Regions from separate parts of the Photobacterium sp. TLY01 genome, predicted to be linked through region 2. Evidence: predicted binding sites of a transcription regulator. Region 2 holds the regulator's gene; each other region holds the start of a gene.
The links. The regulator CRP, encoded in region 2, controls carbon source genes, mostly activating them, when cyclic AMP is high. The targets are predictions, from matches to a motif close to TGTGANNNNNNTCACA.
Positions count from the first base shown of each region.

Region 1: LN341_RS12305 (NupC/NupG family nucleoside CNT transporter) is a predicted target of CRP. The motif match lies at 984-999, and genes of this name have one in related genera.
Region 3: cdd (cytidine deaminase) is a predicted target of CRP. The motif match lies at 1,166-1,181, and genes of this name have one in related genera.

Region 1 is NZ_CP090364.1:2,632,540-2,635,819, reverse strand. It holds gene LN341_RS12315 (hypothetical protein) at 1-140, shown strand, start outside; gene LN341_RS12310 (TatD family hydrolase) at 124-933, shown strand; gene LN341_RS12305 (NupC/NupG family nucleoside CNT transporter) at 1,146-2,435, shown strand; gene LN341_RS12300 (XapX domain-containing protein) at 2,744-2,914, shown strand.
Region 2 is NZ_CP090364.1:268,419-271,698, forward strand. It holds gene LN341_RS01255 (DUF1338 domain-containing protein) at 1-599, shown strand, start outside; gene LN341_RS01260 (hypothetical protein) at 673-882, opposite strand; gene crp (cAMP-activated global transcriptional regulator CRP) at 1,062-1,694, opposite strand; gene LN341_RS01270 (OsmC family protein) at 1,969-2,373, shown strand; gene LN341_RS01275 (YheU family protein) at 2,427-2,648, shown strand; gene LN341_RS01280 (phosphoribulokinase) at 2,775-3,280, shown strand, end outside.
Region 3 is NZ_CP090364.1:1,649,459-1,652,738, forward strand. It holds gene LN341_RS07950 (CidA/LrgA family protein) at 24-365, shown strand; gene LN341_RS07955 (CidB/LrgB family autolysis modulator) at 365-1,042, shown strand; gene cdd (cytidine deaminase) at 1,288-2,175, shown strand; gene LN341_RS07965 (DMT family transporter) at 2,302-3,210, shown strand.

The DNA of each region.
Region 1 (3,280 bases), 1.0 Mb from region 2:
GTTTTGTACCGGAAAACCGGCGCTGTTGTGCTCCGGTTCGTTATGATGAAGACGATGCCCGCCATCCGGCGCAGCGCGCTGCCAGAAGGAAGGCCTGTGAAACGGCACCAGAGGATGAGCCGCGTGCAGCTGATCGATAGCCACTGCCATTTTGATTTTCCGCCGTTTGCCGCTGATCCCGAGCCCTATCTGGTTAAAGCCGGGCAGGTTGGTGTCAGCCATATCGTGATCCCTTCGGTCGGGGCGCGAAACTGGCAGCTTATCCAGACCCTGTGTGCCCGTCCGGCACCACCTGCACAGCCAGCGCTCTACTATGCGCTGGGCATGCACCCGTATTTTGCCTCCGAGCATGATGCCGACACACTGGCCCAGCTGGAGAAGATGCTGGAAAAAGTTAGTCAGGAGGCGGGCAACCGCTGTGTAGCGGTCGGGGAATGCGGGCTGGATTTTGCGATTGCCGCGGCAGACAGGCAGCAACAGATGGACTGGCTGCTCAGGCAACTGGAATTCGCTAATCATTTTAACCTGCCGGTGATCCTTCATTGCCGCAAAGCCTTTCCTGAACTGATCCGTTGCCTGAAATCCTGCCCGCCAATTCGGGGAGGGGTTTATCACGCATTCAGTGGCAGTTTGCAGCAAGCGTCTCAACTTCTTGATCTAGGTATCAAAATTGGAGTCGGTGGTACGATCACCTATCGCAGAGCGAACAAAACTCGAACTACAATGAGTCAGTTACCTCTTGATGCACTGCTACTGGAAACTGATGCGCCAGATATGCCGTTGGCCGGTTACCAGGGAGAACCAAATCAGCCGGACAGAGTCGCCTTCGTGTTAGCGGCTCTGGCTGACCTGAGATCAGAATCATTGGCGGTACTCGCTGCTGCTACTAGCAAAAATGCAGAAGTTTTGTTTGCACTGCCTTCTCAAATTTGATGATTCTGACATTTCTCTGGCTTTTCTTTATGCATCAGGTCGTGCTTTGGTGTGAGTTTCATCACACTTGATATTCAACTTTCACTCGGTTTCCAATCAAAGTGTGATGTGTGCATTACATGCTGTAAGTTGCCATGCGTATAATGCGCCCGACTCTTGAGAGAGCCGAATTGTCGAGACGCCAAAATTTAACTATAGGGATGCCATAAACTATGAGCGTGTTTATGAGCCTGGTTGGGATGGTTGTGCTGCTGCTTGTGGCTGTGCTGCTGTCTGATAACCGTAAAGCTATTAACTTACGTACTGTGGGTGGCGCGTTTGCCATTCAATTCTTCTTCGGCGCATTCGTACTGTATGTGCCGGTAGGCCGTGATGTGCTGTATGGTGCATCACAATTCGTTGCTAATGTGATCGGTTACGGCGATCAGGGGATTTCTTTCCTGTTCGGCGGTCTGGTCTCAGGCAAGATGTTTGAAGTCTTCGGTGGCGGCGGTTTCGTCTTCGCCCTGAAAGTGCTGCCGGTTATCGTGTTTTTCTCAGCACTGATCAGCGTATTGTACTACTTGGGCATCATGCAGTTTGTGATTAACATTCTGGGTGGCGCACTGCAAAAAGCGCTGGGAACGTCCCGTGCCGAATCCATGTCTGCAACAGCAAACATTTTCGTGGGTCAAACTGAAGCACCACTGGTTGTGCGTCCGTTTGTACCTAAGATGACTCAGTCTGAGCTGTTTGCGGTGATGTGTGGTGGTCTGGCGTCTGTTGCCGGTGGTGTACTGGCCGGTTATGCCTCTATGGGTGTACCGCTGGAATACCTGATTGCAGCCTCTTTCATGGCGGCACCGGGTGGTCTGCTGTTTGCAAAAATCATCAAGCCGGAAACAGAAACGCCTGTGGATCAATTGGGCGTTGATAAAGATGATGAAGGTCACGATGACAAGCCTGCGAACGTCATTGACGCAGCGGCTGCGGGTGCGTCTTCCGGTATGCAACTTGCCCTGAACGTCGGTGCGATGCTGCTGGCCTTCATCGGTCTGATTGCCCTGATCAATGGTATTCTGGGTGGTGTTGGTGGTTGGTTCGGTATGCCTGAACTGACGCTGGAGCTGATCCTGGGTTATGTCTTCCAGCCGCTGGCCTTCCTGATTGGTGTGCCTTGGAATGAAGCACAGATTGCCGGTTCTTTCATCGGTCAGAAGATAGTCGTGAACGAGTTCGTGGCTTACCTGAACTTCACACCATACCTGAAAGATGTGGCTGATGGTGGTCTGCTGGTTGCTGAAACTGGCGCAGCGATGACTGAGAAGACCAAAGCGATCATTTCTTTCGCCCTGTGTGGTTTCGCAAACCTGTCTTCGATTGCGATCCTGCTGGGTGGTCTGGGCGGTCTGGCACCAAGCCGTCGTCACGACATTGCCCGCTTCGGTATGAAAGCCGTTGCCGCAGGTACGCTGTCTAACCTGATGTCTGCAACGATTGCAGGTCTGTTCCTGTCACTGTAATTCAGTCAGAAACAATCAGATTGAAAACGCCACAGCCTCGCTGTGGCGTTTTTTTTGCCTCACATTTTCTTTGCCGCTGACGCTGGCGGTAGTCAACAGAAACAGTAACTATCTGAATCATTTCCGGTAAAAGCCGGCAAAAAGGGACAATTGGCTCTTTCTTCACGCAAGCCTCGCGCGCATGCTTAAGGGGTCAGCAGACACTTCGTTGCCTGCGGTCTACACTCTGTGAGTATTTCCAACGGTGAATGTTTTCAGGCCGGTCCGCTGTGCTCTCCCGGTCTGGCACCCATAACTGGAGTGACCGTATGCATGAAGTGATCGTGGCTTTGCTGGCCGGTGTGATCGTCGGGCTGATGTTTTCCGCACTCAAACTGCCAATCCCGGCGCCCCCGGTATTATCCGGGGTGATGGGCATCGTCGGCGTGTTTATTGGCGGACAGCTTTATCAATGGCTGATCGAACGTTTCTTTTCCTGAGCCCGGCTCTTGAGTGTAATCCTATGGTCGGGCGGTCAGAAGACGATCACCGCTTGCCGAGTCAACACATTATCCACTCAGGGAAACGCCTGTTGTATGGTTTGCCACTAGGCTCCTTGGTAAAATGGCTGCGTAAAATCGCAGATGAGTGATGTCTGTGTGCAACCATCCTGATCATATTGTGAGTCAGGGTGTAAAAATGAATGGCTGGCAAGGTGATCATCATCTTGCGCGGTGAAAAGGACGTCGATCGGGCATGCGGTAAAGCGCCTGAGTCTTCATGGAATCAAGTCCGCTTCTGTTTCTCTGAGGCTACAATCTTCGGATTGCCATTTTCTGAATGGGCAAAGAGAACAGGACACTTGG
Region 2 (3,280 bases):
AGCCGTGCGGCACCTACCATTTCGAGCAGAAGAAACTGTACGCTGAGCACTTCGAGCACCCGAATCCGGCTGCCCCGAAAGTGTTTATCAGTGAACTGCTGGTCGGTCAGTGCTCTGCCCAATTGCAAAACACGGTGCGTGCGCTGGTCAAGCAGATCCCTGAGGGTGCAATGAAGGATGCGTCCTTCCTCTATGGCGGCCGTTTGTGGGAGCTGGACTTTGCAACCTATGAAATGCTGGCTGCGGAAAGCGAGTATGCCGGTTGGGTTGCCGCCCACGGTTACGGTGCCAATCACTTTACCGTGAGCGTCAATCAGCTGGAGCAGTTTACCGAAGTGGCGGCAGTGAACAGCCTGCTGCGGCACAACGGGTTCAGCATCAATGAATCTGGCGGTGAGGTGAAGGGCAATCCGGAAGTGATGCTGGAGCAATCCTCGACCATGGCGGATCGTGTGGATGTGTCCTTTACTGATGGCGTACGCACCATTCCTGGCGGTTTCTATGAGTTCGCCAAGCGCTATCCGCAGGCAGACGGGGAGCTTTATCCGGGCTTTGTCGAAGCGTCAGCCGATAAAATCTTCGAAAGTACCAATATGTGATTCAGCCATGCTGAAATGCACGTAAAACAGCGGCCTTCGGGTCGCTGTTTTTTTATGTCTGAAATGCCTGATGTCAGTGCTGCTGATCCAAGGGCAGCATCCAGGCCTCGTTGTCACGACTCAAGATGCCCGAGTGCAGACCGGATTCTTGCTCCAGTAACTGGCGCGGCGACTGAAACCCTGTCATTTCTACTGATGCTGTCAGGAAACGGCCCAGAGTGACCACAGGACGGGGCGGCACCTGGCTGTGCTGCGCATTCGGGGCAAAACGTTCGATATCCATATCACTACATCCACATAAAACTGATATGCCAAATGTAGCAGTAGGATGCAGGAAGGCAACTGAAAAACTGTGAGGTCACTAGAGGAACCTGATGTAAAGCGGGTCCGGAGATTCAAATGCAAGAAAAGCCGCACAGGCGGCTTTTCTGATACTCACAATGGCTGCATCACAGCAGGTGATCAGCGTGTGCCGTAAACCACGATGGTTTTACCGTGGGCAGAAATCAGGTTCTGCTCTTCCAGCATCTTCAGGATGCGGCCAACGGTTTCACGGGAGCAGCCAACAATCTGACCGATTTCCTGACGGGTGATTTTGATTTGCATCCCGTCCGGGTGAGTCATCGCATCTGGCTGTTTGGCCAGATTCAGCAGTGTCTGGGCAATACGACCGGTCACATCCAGGAACGCCAGGTCGCCAACTTTCTGGCTGGTGACTTGCAGACGGCGCGCCATCTGCGCAGACAGGCGCATCAGAATGTCCGGGTTGACCTGAATCAGCTGGCGGAATTTCTTAAAGGAAATCTCAGCCACTTCACATGGTGTTTTTGCACGAACCCAGGCAGTACGCTCCTGGCCTTCTTCAAACAGGCCAAGCTCACCGATGAAGTCGCCCTGGTTGAGGTAGGACAGAATCATCTCTTTGCCTTCTTCGTCCTTGATAAGAACGGCAACGGAGCCTTTAACAATGTAGTAGAGGGTCTCCGCTTTCTCGCCAGCGTGGATCAGTGTACTCTTTGAAGGGTACTTATGAATGTGGCAATGAGAAAGGAACCACTCCAAGGTTGGATCTGTTTGCGGTTTACCTGGAACCATATTACTAACTTCCTCTGCAGTGTGTTGCCCAACAACGTCATTCCTTGAATTGGTGTTGGGTATAACAATATCATTGTTTGCCAACTAGGATATTCAGTCAACGGCTGGGCTGCAAGCGCATGTGAACATTCAGTCCAAGAGTTTAACTTTTTTCGGCACGCATTGCTTGATATTGGGTGACGATAAATGCACATTTTGGACGCATTACTGTGCACATGATCACACAGTTGTGACTTAGTTTTTAAATGCGGGTTTGAGGAGTAAGGAGCATCGCATGCAATCACGTGTTAAATGGGTAGAAGGTTTGACTTTTGTCGGCCAGTCAAACTCGGGCCACAGTGTGGTCATGGACGGTAACGGCGGCAAAACGGCGCCGAGTCCGATGGAACTGGTGCTAATGGCGGCTGGCGGTTGCAGCTCTGTCGATGTGGTTGACGGCCTGAAAAGTGCCGGTCAGGCCATCACCGCCTGTGAAGCCAACATCACCTCAGAGCGCCGCGAGCAGGCACCGCGTTATTTCACCTCCGCCAATCTGCATTTCGTGGTGACCGGTCATGATCTGGATGACGCGCTGGTGGCCAAAGCGGTTGGTGATTCGCTGGAAAAATACTGCTCTGTGTGCCTGATGCTGGGTAAAGGGGTCACCCTGACCCATTCTTATGAAATCGTCGCCGCTTAAGGGTGGTTCGGGAAAGCCGTACCGGTTTTCCCACTTATTTTTCGGTGAGCAGTATGATCGTTCCCTGGCAAGAATTAGACCCCGAGACACTCAATAACCTGATCGAGCATTTTGTGCTGCGTGAAGGCACGGATTATGGCGACCGGGAGCTGAGTCTGGCCCAGAAAGTGGCCAAAGTCAGACAGCAACTGGATAACGGAGAGGCAGTGATTCTGTTCTCGGAACTGCACGAAACGGTTGATATTAAACTGCGCCGGTCACTTCGCACAGAATAAAGCTGCCATAATGAAAAGCGGCAGCAGAAAACGGAAGCTGGCGCTGACTGGCAGGGCTGCAAGCTTGACTGCTTGCATTCACCCTGTTAATAACTGATTCCGTTAGGATTAACGACAAGGTATGTCATGTCTGCAAAACACCCGATCATTGCAGTAACAGGTTCCTCCGGAGCAGGGACGTCCACCACCTCGGAAGCCTTCCGTAAAATGTTTAACATGCTGAACATTCATGCGGCCTGGCTGGAAGGAGACAGTTTCCACCGGTTCACCCGACCTGAAATGGATGTGGAGATCCGCAAAGCCAAAGAGCAAGGCCGTCATATCAGCTATTTTGGCCCGCAGGCCAACGATTTTGCTCAGTTGGGCAACTTTTTCCGCCAGTATGGCGAAGATGGCAGCGGCAAGTTTCGCCGTTACCTGCACACCTTTGACGAGGCGGTGCCCTATAACCAAATGCCGGGTACATTCACCCCCTGGCAGGATCTGCCGGAAAATACTGATCTGCTGTTTTATGAAGGGCTCCATGGCGGTGTTGTGGACGGCGATGTCAACGTGGCGCAGCATGTCGATTTGCTGATTGGCATGGTGCCGATTGTCAACCTGGAATGGATCCAGAAAATCGTCCGCGATAC
Region 3 (3,280 bases), 1.4 Mb from region 2:
CATTCATCATCATCCTGACGTGTATGAGTTATCTGCGTTCATTTGCAATCATTGCCATTTTTCTGATGGTCGGGAAAGGGTTTCAGTCACTGACCCAGATCCCTATCCCCGGCAGCATTCTCGGCATGTTATTCCTCTTCGGTGCTTTGTCTGCTGGCCTGCTACCGCCAAACTGGGCGAAACCCGGTTGCCATCTGATGATTCGTCATATGGCTATTTTATTCGTTCCGGTTGGCGTCGGGCTCATCAATTATCTGGATCTGCTCAAGGCCAATGCTTTACCGGTTCTGGTCAGTACCATAGGCAGCAGTTTAGTGGTTCTGTTATTCGTTGGCTGGTTTGTGCAGCGTAAGGAGTCTGACTGATGTGGTTAGTCGTTACGCTGATTGTTTTTATTCTTGCCCGTCAATTGTCCAAGCGCTACCAGCACCCCATTCTGAATCCGTTACTGATCTGTCTGGTGGTGATCATTCCTCTGCTGTTGATGCTGAATGTGCCCTATGAGGTCTATTTTGACGATAACAAGTGGATTCATTATCTGCTGGAGCCGGCGGTCGTTGCCCTTGCTTTCCCGCTCTACGAGCAGTTGCCACAAATCCGTAGCCGCTGGAAAGTCATCGTCACCGCCAGCGTGTGTGGCAGCATACTTTCAATGATGACCGGAACAGCCATTGCTTTTGCTCTTGGCGCAGATTTACAGCTGACCGCGAGCATTCTGCCTAAATCCGTGACGACACCCATTGCTATGGCGGTCGCGGAACAAATTGGTGGCGTACCGTCTCTGGCTGCGGTCATGGTTCTGATCGCCGGTGTATTCGGAGCCGTATTGGGCTATCCGCTGTTTAAACTCGCCAGGATCACCCATCCGATGGCAAAGGGATTAAGCATGGGGACCGTAGCACATGCGTTAGGAACAGCTAAAGCAGCAGAGGAAAATTACAAAGACGGTGCATTCAGTTCACTGGCCCTGGTGCTCTGTGGTGTCATCACAGCCATACTTGCTCCAATCATCTATCCCTTGTTGTTGTCTATCTTCCACTGACAACCTTTCCCCTCATTTCCCTGCTTTCACTGAACGATTTCGCTGTGCTACGCCTACCGAGGCACCAGCACAGCGAACTTTCTTTATTGAGTATTTAAATACATACACTTATCTCATCAAACATGTGAAACCACTCACTAATTTGCAAATTAATGAAATAACCAACATGAAATGGTGACAAAGATCACCCTATATATTCATTGACGCACTACAATGCGTAGGTGAATGCATTAAGGAGAATCAGTATGCGCACCGAAGTAATGGACGCTTTAGAGCACCTGCCACACACCTTGTCACAGGCGCTTAAGCCTATCATTACCACTCCGGGTTTTGATGCCACACTGAGCAAAGCAGAATTCGAACAGTTAATGAAAGAAAGCCAGCTGACAGATGCAGCGCTACGTATTGAGTTGCTGAAAGTAGCAGCGGCTTACTCGATTGCCACGCTCTCAAACTTCCATGTGGGAGCCATTGCCCGCGGAAACTCAGGCCGCCTGTATTTCGGTGCCAATATGGAATTCAGTGCGACGTCTATGTCACAAACAGTTCACGCAGAGCAAGCTGCCATCAGCCATGCCTGGTTGAAAGGCGAAACGGGAATTCGCGACATTACCGTGAACTACTCCCCTTGCGGACATTGCCGCCAGTTCATGAATGAACTGACGACAGCGAAAACAATCATGGTGCAATTACCCGAACGTTCACCCAAAGCCCTGCAAGACTATCTTCCGGAATCCTTTGGCCCGTCAGATCTGGGGATTACCGACTTTTTGTTATCAGACAGCTCACATGAGCTGACATTCGAAACCGATGATGCGCTGCTGCAAGAAGCCTGCAACGCTGCCCGTAAATCACATGCCCCCTACAGTAAAAACTATGCGGGAGTTGCGCTGAAAGCGAAGGATGGTCGCGTGTTTTCTGGCATGTATGCAGAGAATGCCGCGTTTAACCCGAGCCTGCCGCCACTCCAGGTAGCACTGATTCATATGAATATGACGGGCTATCCGCTGTCAGATATTGTTGAAGCTGCTTTGGTTGAGCAGAAGGATTCTGCAATCAGCTTGCTGGCTGATACCCAGAATACGCTGGAAACCTTCAACCCTGACATGCCGCTCTCTTACGCCGCCATCTGATGACAAACTAAAAATACCTTGCAGCCGGCAAAGCACTCTGTTTTGTCGGCTTTTTTATCAATTAACAATTTCTTCTATGCACTCATCAGAGTATGATTTCAGATTATTTTTTCTGAATGACACCTTATGACTCATCGACACAACCCGATTCAGGGCGCTTGCTGGATGCTGACAGCCGGAATGGCGTTTGCCGTAGTGAATAGCATGGCGCAATACCTGAGTGTGACCTTTCATTTACCATCGACCACAGTCGGCTTGATTCAATATTTTATCGCTCTTCTTGTCATGCTTCCCTGGCTGCACAGCATCGGTCTTCGTCAGGCTCTGAAAACACAACATTTTGGTATGCACTGTTTCCGCGTGTTTTTGTCTGTGATCGGGATTCAATTGTGGTTATGGGCGCTGGCGTACCCTGTTCCAATCTGGCAAGGCATTGCACTACTGATGACATCGCCTCTGTTTGCCACTGTTGGTTCGGGTTTGCTGCTGAAAGAAAAGGTTGGCTTTGTTCGCTGGATGGCAACACTGGCTGGCTTTGCCGGTGCGATGATCATTTTGGAGCCGTGGGCCGATAATTTCAATCTGGCTTCATTGCTACCTGTTGGCGCCGCTTTCTTCTGGGCGAGTTATTCGCTGATGGTGAAGAAGATGTCATATCACGACTCCCCGACGACTATGGTTGTCTACCTGCTAGTGCTGATCACGCCTTTTAACCTTTTTCTTGCGGCGCCTGATTTCACTCTGCCTGTGGGTCAGCACACCTGGGTTCTGCTAGTCGGTGCCGGGTTATTTACCGCACTGGCGAACTGGGCCATTGCTAAAGCCTACGCCATTGCTGACGCCTCTTTCGTACAGCCTTTCGACCATGCCAAACTGCCTTTGAACGTGCTGGCCGGATTTATCGTCTTCGGATGGGTGCCACCCGGGCGACTTTGGCTGGGAGCCGCGGTTATTATCGCCTCAGTCGCTTTCATCACACAGTGGGAGCGAAGAAAACCGATGTTACAGGCGGCGACAATTAATGAAGCAGCTTAACTAAAAGATACCCAAACGACTTGACGTTGCAGGTAGGCGGCAAGTAAGTGAAGCCCCATGAGCACAGATA